4 regions of the Rossellomorea sp. ABR4_012 genome follow, and region 4 is predicted to be linked to each of the others. Evidence: riboswitches for the same ligand, from Rfam matches in the RefSeq annotation. Region 4 holds a riboswitch; each other region holds the start of a gene.
What was found. Region 4 has a riboswitch for S-adenosylmethionine ahead of ACXAFV_RS16795 (Fur-regulated basic protein FbpA). Riboswitches for the same ligand answer to the same signal wherever they lie in the genome.
Positions count from the first base shown of each region.

Region 1: it holds a riboswitch for S-adenosylmethionine, as region 4 does, so the genes downstream of both, ACXAFV_RS00625 (Na+/H+ antiporter NhaC family protein) here and ACXAFV_RS16795 (Fur-regulated basic protein FbpA) in region 4, are expected to answer to the same signal.
Region 2: it holds a riboswitch for S-adenosylmethionine, as region 4 does, so the genes downstream of both, ACXAFV_RS00835 (LLM class flavin-dependent oxidoreductase) here and ACXAFV_RS16795 (Fur-regulated basic protein FbpA) in region 4, are expected to answer to the same signal.
Region 3: it holds a riboswitch for S-adenosylmethionine, as region 4 does, so the genes downstream of both, metK (methionine adenosyltransferase) here and ACXAFV_RS16795 (Fur-regulated basic protein FbpA) in region 4, are expected to answer to the same signal.

Region 1 is NZ_JBSWVK010000001.1:123,827-126,995, forward strand. It holds gene ACXAFV_RS00620 (MFS transporter) at 1-735, opposite strand, end outside; SAM riboswitch class I at 984-1,088, shown strand; gene ACXAFV_RS00625 (Na+/H+ antiporter NhaC family protein) at 1,219-2,535, shown strand; gene ACXAFV_RS00630 ((S)-benzoin forming benzil reductase) at 2,610-3,169, opposite strand, start outside.
Region 2 is NZ_JBSWVK010000001.1:162,702-165,870, reverse strand. It holds gene ACXAFV_RS00840 (DUF421 domain-containing protein) at 1-614, opposite strand, end outside; SAM riboswitch class I at 1,242-1,345, shown strand; gene ACXAFV_RS00835 (LLM class flavin-dependent oxidoreductase) at 1,528-2,898, shown strand; gene ACXAFV_RS00830 (sodium:solute symporter family transporter) at 2,935-3,169, shown strand, end outside.
Region 3 is NZ_JBSWVK010000001.1:1,316,128-1,319,296, forward strand. It holds gene pckA (phosphoenolpyruvate carboxykinase (ATP)) at 1-1,214, opposite strand, end outside; SAM riboswitch class I at 1,585-1,730, shown strand; gene metK (methionine adenosyltransferase) at 1,967-3,166, shown strand.
Region 4 is NZ_JBSWVK010000004.1:146,281-149,449, forward strand. It holds gene ACXAFV_RS16790 (protoporphyrinogen oxidase) at 1-1,216, opposite strand, end outside; SAM riboswitch class I at 1,580-1,690, shown strand; gene ACXAFV_RS16795 (Fur-regulated basic protein FbpA) at 1,803-2,024, shown strand; gene ACXAFV_RS16800 (four-helix bundle copper-binding protein) at 2,069-2,395, opposite strand; gene spoIIP (stage II sporulation protein P) at 2,628-3,169, opposite strand, start outside.

The DNA of each region.
Region 1 (3,169 bases), on a different contig from region 4:
GCCTGAATCTTCTACAAATAAACCAAAGTACGTATTATTAGCCAGATTCGGACCGAACACCATGAAAGTGACGGCCAAGAAAATCAAAAACTTTTTAAGAGTAAATAATTCCTTCATTCCCGCTTTCAAATCCAGTTTGGCAGAGGCGCGTTCCTTAGGAAAACGGAAAGCCAGCACAGCCGACATGACCAGGCAAACGAAGAATGCGTAGAAAATGATGGTCGGGCCGATAAAACCTTCTGACAGTTTTCCCATCACATACACGGCAACACCGAAGCCCAATGATCCAAATAATCGTATATTTCCATAATTATATCGCACTTTACTTGTGTACTTCAGACTGATACTGTCTGAAACGGGTATGATCGCGCTCTGGAAAACAGCAACCAGAATCGCGATCAGAAGGAGTCCGTAGTAAAGGTCGGTCACTACATACCCAAGGGCAAACATCCCGGCAACCAATGAAGTAAAGGCCAGCACCTGTGTCGGACGATTCGTCGTATCACTCACCATTCCCCAGATAGGCTGAAAGAATATCATCATAATGGGGCCGATCGACATGATGGTCCCGATCTGGTATCCATTCAATCCAACACTTTCACTTAAATACACACTTAAAAGCGGGTATAGACTGCCCACACCAAAAAACGTCAAAAAATAAAAGCCTTGCAAGGTAAAGACTTGATTGCGTATCGTTCTTTCCACTTCCGTATCCTCCAGATGTTTTTTATCCATATAATACTAGCCCTATTTTAGAAGATTGTAAATAAAGCCGTTCCTTTTTATGGATAAACCATAGCCTATATAAAAATGATTCAACAGCCGATAAACCCTATTGCTTTCAAGCTCTATGGAACTAAATCACGATGGCTGGAAATTTTTTTTGAACGAATAGTACAGAACACAAACAAATTTCCGTTTGACTTTTCCTCTTAAACGCCTTAAAGTATGTAAGTATAATTTTAAATGAATATGACGTATTCTTCTTATCCAGAGAGACGGAGGGACTGGCCCTACGATGTCTCGGCAGCGGACTCCTTACGAGTGCTGTGCCACATCCAGCAAGCATATTGCTTGAAAGATAAGAAGAGTGTTTCTTTTATTGGGAACCTCTTCTTATCGGGAAGAGGTTTTTATTTTTATCCAGCAAGGTACTAATCATATCGTGGTTATTACCATCGCAATCCATTCTAGTCAATTGTCAAAGGAGTTGTTCAAATGTTTAACGAAAAAGGAAATCTTCTGGCATTACTGCCATTACTCATATTTGTTTCACTCTTCCTCGGTGCGGGGATCATTTCAGGAGATTTTTACGCATTCCCAGTATTAGTTTCCATTATAATCGCAGCTGTAGTGGCGTTGTTCATGAACCGAAAGGACTCCCTGAATAGTAAAGTGGAACGCTTTGCCAAAGGGGCCGGACACCCTGATATTATGATCATGGTCTTCATCTTCCTTTTAGCAGGAGCATTCTCGGGAGTCGCTGAAAAAATGGGCGCTGTTGATTCAACGGTGAATCTGGCTCTATCTGTACTTCCGGAAAACCTTCTGATCGTTGGATTATTTTTAATTGCAGCATTTGTTTCATTATCCATGGGTACTTCAATGGGTACGATCGCGGCACTTGCGCCGATCGGTGTAGGAATCAGTTCGGGTACGGACATCGCCATGCCTGTTGCGATGGCTACGGTCATCGGTGGTGCGATGTTTGGTGACAATCTCTCATTCATTTCTGATACAACGATTGCAGCCGTCCGTACGCAGAAAACGGAAATGAAAGATAAATTCAAAGTGAACTTCTTTATCGTTCTGCCAGCAGCTATTCTAACGATGGTGATCTTATACTTTATTACGGCAGGCAATCAGTCAACGGTTGATACCGAGGCCTTTAACTGGGTGAAAATCCTCCCTTATCTGGGAGTCATCATCGGCGCACTTGCAGGATTGAATGTGTTTGTCGTGCTATTCGGAGGGATCGTGCTCTCTGGAATCATCGGATTTGCCGATGGAAGCTTTACTCCTTCCAGCTATTTTGGAAGCATTGCCGATGGAATGACGGGAATGGCTGAAATTGTGATTTTGACCGTCCTTATCGGAGGTGTGGTTGAACTAATCCGTTATAATGGCGGAATACAGGCGCTGCTTTATCTTGCCACCCGCAAGATCCGCTCTCCACAAGGGGCACAACTGGCGACGGCCGGACTTGTAAGTTCAACAAACCTTTGTACGGCAAACAATACGATCTCTATCATCATTGCAGGTCCGCTTGCGAAAGAAATCGGTGAGAATTATGGAGTCGATTCTCGTAAGTCTGCAAGTATCCTGGATATATTCTCTTGCTCCGTACAAGGCTTGATCCCATATGGAGCACAAGCGTTATTAGTAGCAGAAACAGCAGGAATCTCGCCATTAAGTGTTATTCCATATGCTTTCTATCCGATCCTGACAGCAGTATGCGGGTTGGTTGCGATTCGATTTGCACTACCGAAGTTTACACGATCAAAAGCACCTAAGCCGAGCACTGCACGTTCATAATAAGTACAAAAGAGACAAACCCATTTATCGGGTTTGTCTCTTTTTTTTGTTTATTTTAATAATATCCATTGAATTTATAACAAGTCATTCACATGATATAGCTTACCAGTTTCAACATCCGATTCGGTCACAAGCTTTACGAGGACCTCAGCTACTGTATCCGTGTCCCTAAGCATTCCTTGTTCTTTGTAACGCTTAAAGTTTTCAACATCGGCGAATGCTTCTTCTGAAGAAGAACGGATGGTTCCCTGCATATCCGTATCCATTACCCCAGGGCTGAACGCAATCACTTTATGTGCACTGCCCTTTTTTGAAAGCTCAAGACTTACGGTTTCCGTCAGCATATTGATCCCGGCTTTCGTGGAACAATACGTGCTCCATCCATAAACAGGTCTGCTCCCGGCACCAGAACTCACATTGACCATGATTAGCCTGCTTTCTGAACCTTGGGAGGCTTTCAGCATTTCATTCGTAACAATCATAGGAGATAGCAAATTGACATTCACACTCTTTTCAAGATCCGTGTTCTCAACCTGCCCGGAAGGATTGATGGGTGTCACGACCCCGGCATTTTGAATCAAGAAGATCCGGTCAGCATCCGACTTAAATACTTGTTCTCCCGCCTTTTGTGCTG
Region 2 (3,169 bases), on a different contig from region 4:
CCTTTCTTTTGTAATTGATTTCTTAACCAAGTCTCACTTAAATTCATATCAGTAAGAACGGACTGATAAATTTCCCCTTCGATAATAACGGGATATGCAATACCTGCATGTTTTTTTTCAATTCCTAAGTCTTCTATGGTAACCGGAGCTTTATTAGATTGCTTGTACACTGTTAACCTGCCATTTGCTTCTACTATGGCAAGTTCAACATCTTTTATGTCAAATATATCTTTCTCTCTAAGCATTTGAAGAATATTGTCTAAAGAATAACAGAGACGTCTCAAATTCCCAACGAGAAATGTTCCATTTTTTATAACAGCAGTCGGTTCAAATGTGAGAAGTTTACCGATCTTCCGTTTTTTTATAACGATTTTAGAAATAACTTTTTGCAATAAACCTATTGCTATAACTGCTGCAGCAGTATGAATATGCCTAATATTAGGATCAGCAATATCTGCACCTACAACTGCACCTAGTGTTAAAATAATTAAAAAATCGAAAACCGGCAATTCACCTATTGATCGCTTACCCATATATAAAGTAACAATTAATAACAAAGGTAAAATTGTTATAATCCTTCCAAATACAATAAAAATCTCTTTAATCGTCTCCATAAATTTCCCCCTTTAATCAATTCTGAATGGATAGATAATCCCTTTTTGTACTGGTAATGTCCACAACCTGTAAAAAATACAACAAGTTTTTCTTTAACTTCAAAATCGTTTCCGCCTTTAATTGAAATATATAGTTAAAGTGCTCTTTATGTAGTTTTTTATTCATTTACCCTGTATTTGAATATAGTCTATCCAACTCCCCCGGGGCATTTATAGTGAAGAAAGTGGTGAAAGGATTAAATGATGTTGATACTTGTAAAATTAGCTTTTTTGAAGAATCTGATAGTCGGCAGTTTCCGGCGCAAACAATAATTTATCAGCAAGTAAGTAATCTCCAAACTCTATTGTAAAAAAAATTGTTTTGAAAAGATTATTTTTGACTATACTCCAAACCCCAATATAGTTCAAAGTTCCTTTGAACAGGTTAGATAGAATCGTGAGAGATGTTGAATTAGCACCATGGTTTCGAAATTCGTTTCATATTCTATGGAAAAGTCAGTAAGCGTTTTCAACAAAAAAACTGTGACAATCTTCACAGATAAACACTATATAAGAATAAATTCTGATTTGACAGATTATTTCGACTCCGTTATGATGATAAAAATTCAAACAAAAAAATAGAATATTTCCTTATCAAGAGTCGGGGGAGGAACCTGGTCCCGTGATCCCGCAGCAACCGTTACTTGTAACAAGGTGCTAATTCCAGCAAGCAGATGCTTGAAAGATGAGAGGATGGTATATACAGAACCTCTTCCTCATCGGAAGAGGTTTTTTTAGTAGCAGCGCAGGTCGGCTTTTAAAAAAGGCAGTTACGCTGTTATTAAACCAAGTATAACTATAAGATTACTTCTTTCAATTCTCCCTGCCATGGTCATAGTACATTTCATAATAAAGCAAAAAGGAGATTTGTCTTATGAAAAAACAGATTCATTTAAATGGCTTCATCCAAAACTCGCCGTCCCCGCATTCAACCGGATTATGGAAACATGAAAAAGATCAGGGTACGTCGCACAACAGCTTAGCTTATTGGGTGGAAACGGCTCAAACGCTTGAACGCGGGAAATTTGATGCGATGTTCATTGCTGATGTGCTGGGTACCTACAGCGTATATGAAAACAGTCATGATGCAGCAGTCAGGGGCGCGGTACAGCTGCCTGCTCATGATCCGCTCATCCCCATCTCGGCAATGGCCGCGGCAACGGAGCATCTAGGATTTGCGCCAACCATCTCCACGACTTATGCACAGCCTTATTCACTGGCACGGCAGTTATCAACGCTGGACCATTTAACAGGAGGAAGGGTTGCATGGAATGTGGTGACATCCTATTTGGAAAGTGAAGCCGTCAATCTCGGGCTGTCTGGAAGGCTCCCAAAGGAACTCCGATATGACCGTGCTGATGAATTTCTCCAAGTGGTTTATAAGCTGTGGGAACACAGCTGGGAGGACGATGCGGTTGTTTATGATAAAGAAAATGACACGTTTGCTGATCCGAATAGGGTTCATTCGATCAACCACGAAGGAGAGTTTTTCAGAGTGCCGGGCCCTCATCTGGTAGAGCCGTCCCCACAGCGCACCCCGGTATTATTCCAGGCAGGATCTTCTCCAAAAGGAAGGGATTTTGCAGCAAAACATGCAGAAGCAGTATTTACTAAAAATCATTCGCTGGACGGATTGAAACTGTACACAAACGATATCCGCAGACGGGCGGGGGAGCAGGGGAGAAAACCGGATGAACTTCTTATCTTCCCGATGATCCTGCCGATCATTGGGTCAACTGAAGAAGAAGCGTTTGCAAAATATGAAGAACTTACGAGTCACGTCAGCTACGAAGGCACCGCTTCTCTTTTATCAGGTCATACAGGGATTGATTTTTCACAATTTGACCCTGATCAGTATATCGATGACATCGAGACGGATGCCATGCAGGGAAATCTCGATATGTATGGGAAGGATCCAAACAAAAGATGGACGCTCCGTGAAGCGATTAAAAATCATGGGCTTGGCAATGGAACGGTAAAATTCATCGGTACACCTGAGCAAATTGCAGATGAAATCGAGAAATGGGCTGTTGAAGGTGATGCGGATGGTTTTAATATCGCCCAGACGTATTCACCGGGTACATTTAGCGAGTTCGTCGATCATGTGGTTCCCGAACTCCAAAAGCGGGGGATCTACCGCAAGGAATATGAAGGACCAACATTGAGAGAGAACATGTTTGGCAAAGGTCATAAACACTTGCCCGATCATCACCCGGCGAAAAAGCTTGTACCAGTTCATTCATAGGAAGCAACTAATTTGAGTAAGAGAAAGGAGTAGGGAATGAGTCAATTAGCATTGTATACATGGATAGGATTTGCTGTATTTCTTGCAGCTATGTTCGCACTGGGATTAATCAGTGCCAAAAAGACAAAAAGCGTCAGCGATTTTGCCATTGGCGGTGGTAGTCTCGGACCTTATGTGTTGGGTCTTTCCTTTGCCGCCACCTACCTGAGCGCGGCCACCTTCCTCGGCTACCCGGGCTGGTCGCATGATTGGGGGCTTTCGAATCTTTGGC
Region 3 (3,169 bases), on a different contig from region 4:
CGAGTGGCAGCAAGCGGAAGGAATGGAGAACCAAAGCAAGTAGAGAATGTTGCCTGCGGTGAAGTGATGCCGCGCTCTGTTCCTGCTAATTTGGACGTATAACCGCTTAAGAAATGATACATTGCCTGCTCTTTCGTCAGTTTGCTGATTGGAGGCAGGACGCCGAACGCATCAGCAGTCAGGAATACAATTGTATTAGGGTGGCCGGCAACACTAGGCTCCACGATGTTTTCCATTGCTTGAAGCGGATAAGCGGCACGCGTGTTTTCTGTTAAACTGTTATCCTCGTAATCTGGAATGCGTGAATCTTCATCAAGAACAACGTTTTCCAACACGGATCCAAAGCGGATTGCATCAAAGATTTGAGGCTCTTTTTCACGAGTCAGTCCGATACATTTCGCGTAGCAGCCGCCTTCGATGTTGAAAACGCCATTTGGTGACCAGCCATGTTCGTCGTCCCCGATCAGACGGCGGTTCGGATCTGCTGATAATGTCGTTTTGCCTGTTCCGGATAGACCGAAGAATAGTGCAACGTCGCCTTCGCGCCCTACATTTGCTGAACAGTGCATGGAAAGGATATCTGCTTCAGGAAGCATGTAATTCATGACGGAGAAGATCGATTTCTTCATTTCTCCTGCATATTCCGTTCCACCGATCAAGACGATGCGTTTTTCAAAAGAAACAATGATGAATGTTTCAGAATTTGTACCATCCACAGCAGGGTCTGCTTTAAAGTTTGGAGCTGATACGATCGTAAATTCGGATTTGTGAGAGATTAACTCTTCCGCACCCGGGCGAATGAACAGCTGGTGTGCAAATAGATTATGCCACGCAAATTCATTGATTACCTGGATCGGAAGTCTATGTTTTGGATCTGCACCTGCAAATCCGTTGAAGACAAATACTTCTTCTTTTTCTTTTAAGTATGCAAGGACTTTATGGTATAATTTATCGAATGATTCAGCGGAGATTGGCTGATTAACAGCTCCCCAATCAATTTTATCTTTTGTAGTAGGCTCCTCTACAATAAATTTATCTTTAGGAGAGCGCCCTGTATATTTGCCAGTTTCAGCTCTGACTGCACCTGAAGAAGTTAAAACGCCTTCATTTCTATGAAGAACTCTTTCCACTAATTGTGAAACAGACAGTTGATTTTTGATATTTTGACCGCTAAGTAATTCTGTTAACTCACTAGACATGCTCACTGAATTCATTAGAACCCTTCCTTTATATAAATTTAAATACCACTTTGTTGTTCTTTTCAAAAATAGTATAACACAATTAATTTATTAGTCTATACTATTTAGTGCTTTTTTATAATGTGACTTAAACTTGTAACATTTTCCTTTAAAAATGCAACTTATTTTCCCCTATCTAAGCAGTTTATGCTTGTCCTTAGGAAATTCCTCATTCATATACCCACGTTTCCATGTTTCTTCTTATATAAATGTCAGCTGCCTATCCGGATGTCAGCCAAAGTACTGTCAATAGCGGTAAATAGAGATACCTGCTGTTAATCTTTACATACTAAAAAATATTTGACACTCTTTGGTGTTAACGTTATTATTGTACCTTGAACGGATACTCTTATCCTGAGCTGGTGGAGGGAGCAGACCCTATGAAACCCAGCAACCTGCTAAATAGATAGTTGGTCCTTCTTTTAAAAGGAAGGATCCCATTAAGCGAAGGTGCTAAACTGAGGCAAGGTGGACAACCTTGAACGATAAGAGAGAAAAGGCGCGGCTATAATGTGAAACCTTTCCTCTTTGTACTTTTTCCCGAGGAAGGGTTTTTTCTATTTTATAGTGGAGCATTAGTGATAAAACTCATGTTTTTATATAAGGACGTTCTCTTATGCCTTATAAAAAAACCATGTTTACTTCATACTACTTAGGGAAATGAGTACCGTATCTGTTTAAATGTTTTGTCGGTGAAAATCGGCAAATATGCTTAAGGAGGAACCTTAATGTCAACAAAACGTCGTCTGTTTACATCTGAGTCCGTAACGGAAGGACATCCAGATAAAATTTGTGACCAAATTTCTGATTCAATTCTTGATGCCATTTTAACGAATGACCCGAATGCCCGCGTAGCATGTGAAACATCTGTGACAACAGGTCTTGTGCTTGTTGCAGGTGAAATCACAACAAATACGTATGTAGACATCCCTAAAATCGTCCGTGAAACGATCCGTGGAATCGGATATACACGTGCGAAATACGGATTCGATGCTGAAACTTGTGCAGTTCTGACATCCATCGATGAGCAATCTGCTGATATCGCTCAAGGTGTAGACCAAGCGCTTGAAGCACGTGAAGGACAAATGTCTGATGAAGAAATCGAAGCTATCGGTGCTGGTGACCAGGGGCTGATGTTCGGATTTGCCTGCAACGAAACGAAAGAGCTTATGCCTCTTCCGATTTCACTTGCTCATAAACTATCCCGTCAGCTAACGGAAGTCCGTAAAGAAGAAATTCTTCCTTACCTTCGCCCGGACGGTAAAACTCAGGTAACGGTTGAATATGATGAGAATGATAAGCCTGTTCGCATCGATACGATTGTCATCTCTACGCAGCACCACCCTGAAGTTTCACTTGAGCAGATCCAGCGTAATCTGAAGGAGTATGTCATCGATCCGGTTGTTCCGAAAGAACTGATCGACGAAAAGACAAAATACTTCATCAACCCTACTGGCCGCTTCGTAATCGGCGGACCTCAAGGGGATGCTGGTCTAACAGGCCGTAAGATCATCGTTGACACATACGGCGGTTATGCACGTCACGGCGGCGGTGCATTCTCCGGTAAGGATGCGACGAAAGTTGACCGCTCTGCAGCATATGCAGCCCGCTATGTAGCGAAAAACATCGTGGCTGCCGGTCTTGCTGAAAAATGTGAAGTTCAATTAGCGTATGCGATCGGTGTAGCACAGCCTGTATCCATCTCAGTTGATACATTCGGAACAGGTAAAGTTTCTGAGGATGTATTGGTTGATGTTGTACGCGATAACTTTGACCTTCGCCCTGCAGGAATCATCAAGATGCTGGACCTTCGCCGTCCGATCTACAAGCAGACTGCTGCTTACGGACACTTCGGCCGCAACGATCTTGATCTTCCTTGGGAGCGTACTAACAAAGCTGATGTATTGAAAGCTGAAGCTCTTAAGTAAAAA
Region 4 (3,169 bases):
TAAGATTCTTCCAGTCTGTGACCTTTACAGATACAGGCACTTCGTTAATCCCCAGACTTTTTGAAATATCCTTTAGTGCTGCCTTTGAAAGATCCTCTTCACTAAGTTCTTTTAATTCTTGGTAATGAGGATTGGAGCTTTTATAAAATAATCTTACCAATAGTTCATGATTATCTGCCGTATGTTTCCATTTTCTGCTTGTCCACGTACAAGCATCGCACATAACATCACTGCCATGCGATGTAATAAATCCGGTCCCATTGGCTGGAAGAATATCATCCTTCACCTCAAACCCAACGTAAATACTAGTGAGAGAAGAATTTTTCAATTGACTGAAATGTTGATCCAATAGTGGGTCGCTAATAATCTTTTGCGTAACATCATGCGGTGTTGAGAAAACTACATAATCAGCATTCAACTTCTTGCTGTCAGCAAAAGTTAGCTGGTACTTATCTCCATGCTTCTTCAGGTCAATTAGTTTTTCACCCTTAACCATGTCAGCATCTTTTATGACCTGTTCCAGTCGATCGATCAGTGCAGATAATCCACTTCGAAAAGAGATGAATTTTCCTTTCGAGGAACTTTTGAATCTTTCTTTATTCGCGTCAAGACCTTTAATTATACTTCCATATTGAGTTTTATAATCCAACAGGTACGGAAGTGTAGAAGACATCGTCAAGTCATGAAGTTTTCCTGAGTACACCCCCGATAGGACAGGTGCAATTTGGTTCTCGACGAGTTCACGCCCGAAGAAAGCTTCTAGAAATTCACCAACCGAACTCTCCTTTGTAAACACCTTGTTGGGAGTATGCAAATCCTTTAGTGCTTCACGTTTGCCCTCATCTGAAACCAACGTACTCTCCATTATCGAATCAATACTCATGGGAATGCCAAAAATGGTGTCTTCCGGAATTTTATGCAGCTTCCCGTTTGTATAGATATACGATGTCCCTGTTTCGTTATAAACCATTTCTTCCTCAAGCTCTAATTCTTCTATTAAAGGCAGCACACCCTCATTGCGTGCAACAATAGAATCTGCCCCCGTTTCCATGATGAACGGATGTTCCTTTTCCGTTTTTATCTTTCCGCCAAGCTCCTGGTCACGCTCAACCAGGGACAATTCGATCTCAATATTCTTTTCTCTTTTTAATTTATCAAGATGGTACATCGTTGTCAGTCCTGTGATGCCCCCGCCAACTACAACAACCTTTTTCATCTTACTTCACTCCATATGCAGGTTTATATCATTAGCCTATCATTTTTCATTGTGAAATCATAAACAAATACGGAAATTATTGTGACTTTTTATTGAAGGTTATGTGTCAGGGAGCTTTGAAGACTTAAGTATGGGTAACTATCAAGTTTTCTGAAAAAGCTGATGGCTGAATCGATTAGCGATTGGATTTTGAATGTATTTACGTTTATATAAATCAAATAAATAAAGGTGTTATTTTCAACTTCGGTTGAATTATTTTCAACATTAAATATAATTCCTTTTTAACTTCTCGAACCCAATACCCACTTGACAACTAAGAATACTATGTATTAAAGTGTAGTTAACATGAACTAATTACATAATTGCTTATCAAGAGAGGCAGAGGGACTGGCCCGATGACACCTCAGCAACAGATTCTACTTAAGTGGAACACTGTGCTAATTCCATCAAGCGGATTGCTTGAAAAGATAAGGTGAAGTATAAAACTGTTAAAACCTTCTTCTTATCTTTGGAAGAAGGTTTTTTGTTATATAGTTTACAACAGCCTTCTCTCCTGCAAAAATATGATAAAAGGAGTGCAAACACAATGGGACAAATCATTTGCCAGGACATAGAAAGACGCCGAGAGGAGCTTATAAACAAACTGATCACCTATAACATTTTCAAGAAGAACGACAAACAACTTTTTGAATTGACCATTCAAGAACTCGAAGATGAATATAAAGAACTAAAATGCCATTGTCATCCCCATAGCGGCACGTCATCCATCCAATGGAAAAAGATAAAGGCCCGTCCCTCAACACGTTAAAGTGCTGCAGGACGGACCTTCACAAATTCAAGCATTTTCAAACCTTATGCGATGTTTCTGCAGGCTTCAGCGCACTTAAAGCAGGCATCTGCGCATTTTTGACAGTGATCGTGGTCGTGCTTTTTGCATTCGTTTCCGCAAGCTTCACAGATGGATGCACATACTGAAGCAAGTTCGGAAGCGAACGGCGTCCCTCTTACCAGTGCCTGTTCTAAAAATCCGCACATGTCTGAACATTCCCGGTCTAAACGGATACAGTCAGCCATCATTTTGATATCATCTTCTCCAAGGCATGCATCGTAACAATGGTTACAAGCTTCCATACATTCATGCAATGTTTGTACTAATGATTGATACTTTTGGTGTGACATTAATTAGTTCCTCCTTGTTTCATGTTTTTTATTCTTTATCCGGATTTTCCCTTTTCCAAACAAAATTCCCAGAATTCGTTTTAATACATTTGCAAACGGACTATTTACCCGGATAAATTATAGTTTCCCGCCTTTTTTGCAAAGAATATGCAAATTACGCAAAAAAAGTTTTTTGCATATGTTTTCTCCCATAAAAAAAGCTGCCTTATCACAGCAGCTTTATGCGAATACCCTATCCATTCACTTCTACAACATCCGCCTTGTAAAACTCTGCAAAAATCTCTGCAAATGCTTCAGTAGAATTATAGAGCTCGACTAAATTATTTTCTACACCACCGAATTCCAAGAGCATGGCTCGTTCGGTCAAGTCCTGATTATAGACACCGTTTCCTTCAGCTTTCGTTTTAACAAATACTCCTCGACTAATACCAGGGTACTTCTTTTCGAGTGCGCTATTCAATTCTTTTGCGATGGCCAGATTCTTTTCGAAATTCTTATTTTCTTTTCCCACGATAAAGAAGAGGCGTGCATACTGCTTCCCATTTATTGTTTTAGTGGTGATTTCCCTTGGCTGGGAGTCACGATGAATATCAATCAGGTAATTGAGGTCATTATTTACGGCAAGAGCTTCCTGAACTTGCTCCCTTGATAATTTATAGGATTCATAATAGGTCCAGTTCTTTTCTTTTAAAGCCTGCGTAGTATCTGTCTTATCCTGTACGGCACCAATCCCTCTTTTCGCAAGTTCTTGCTGAAGCTTTGAACCGATCGCAA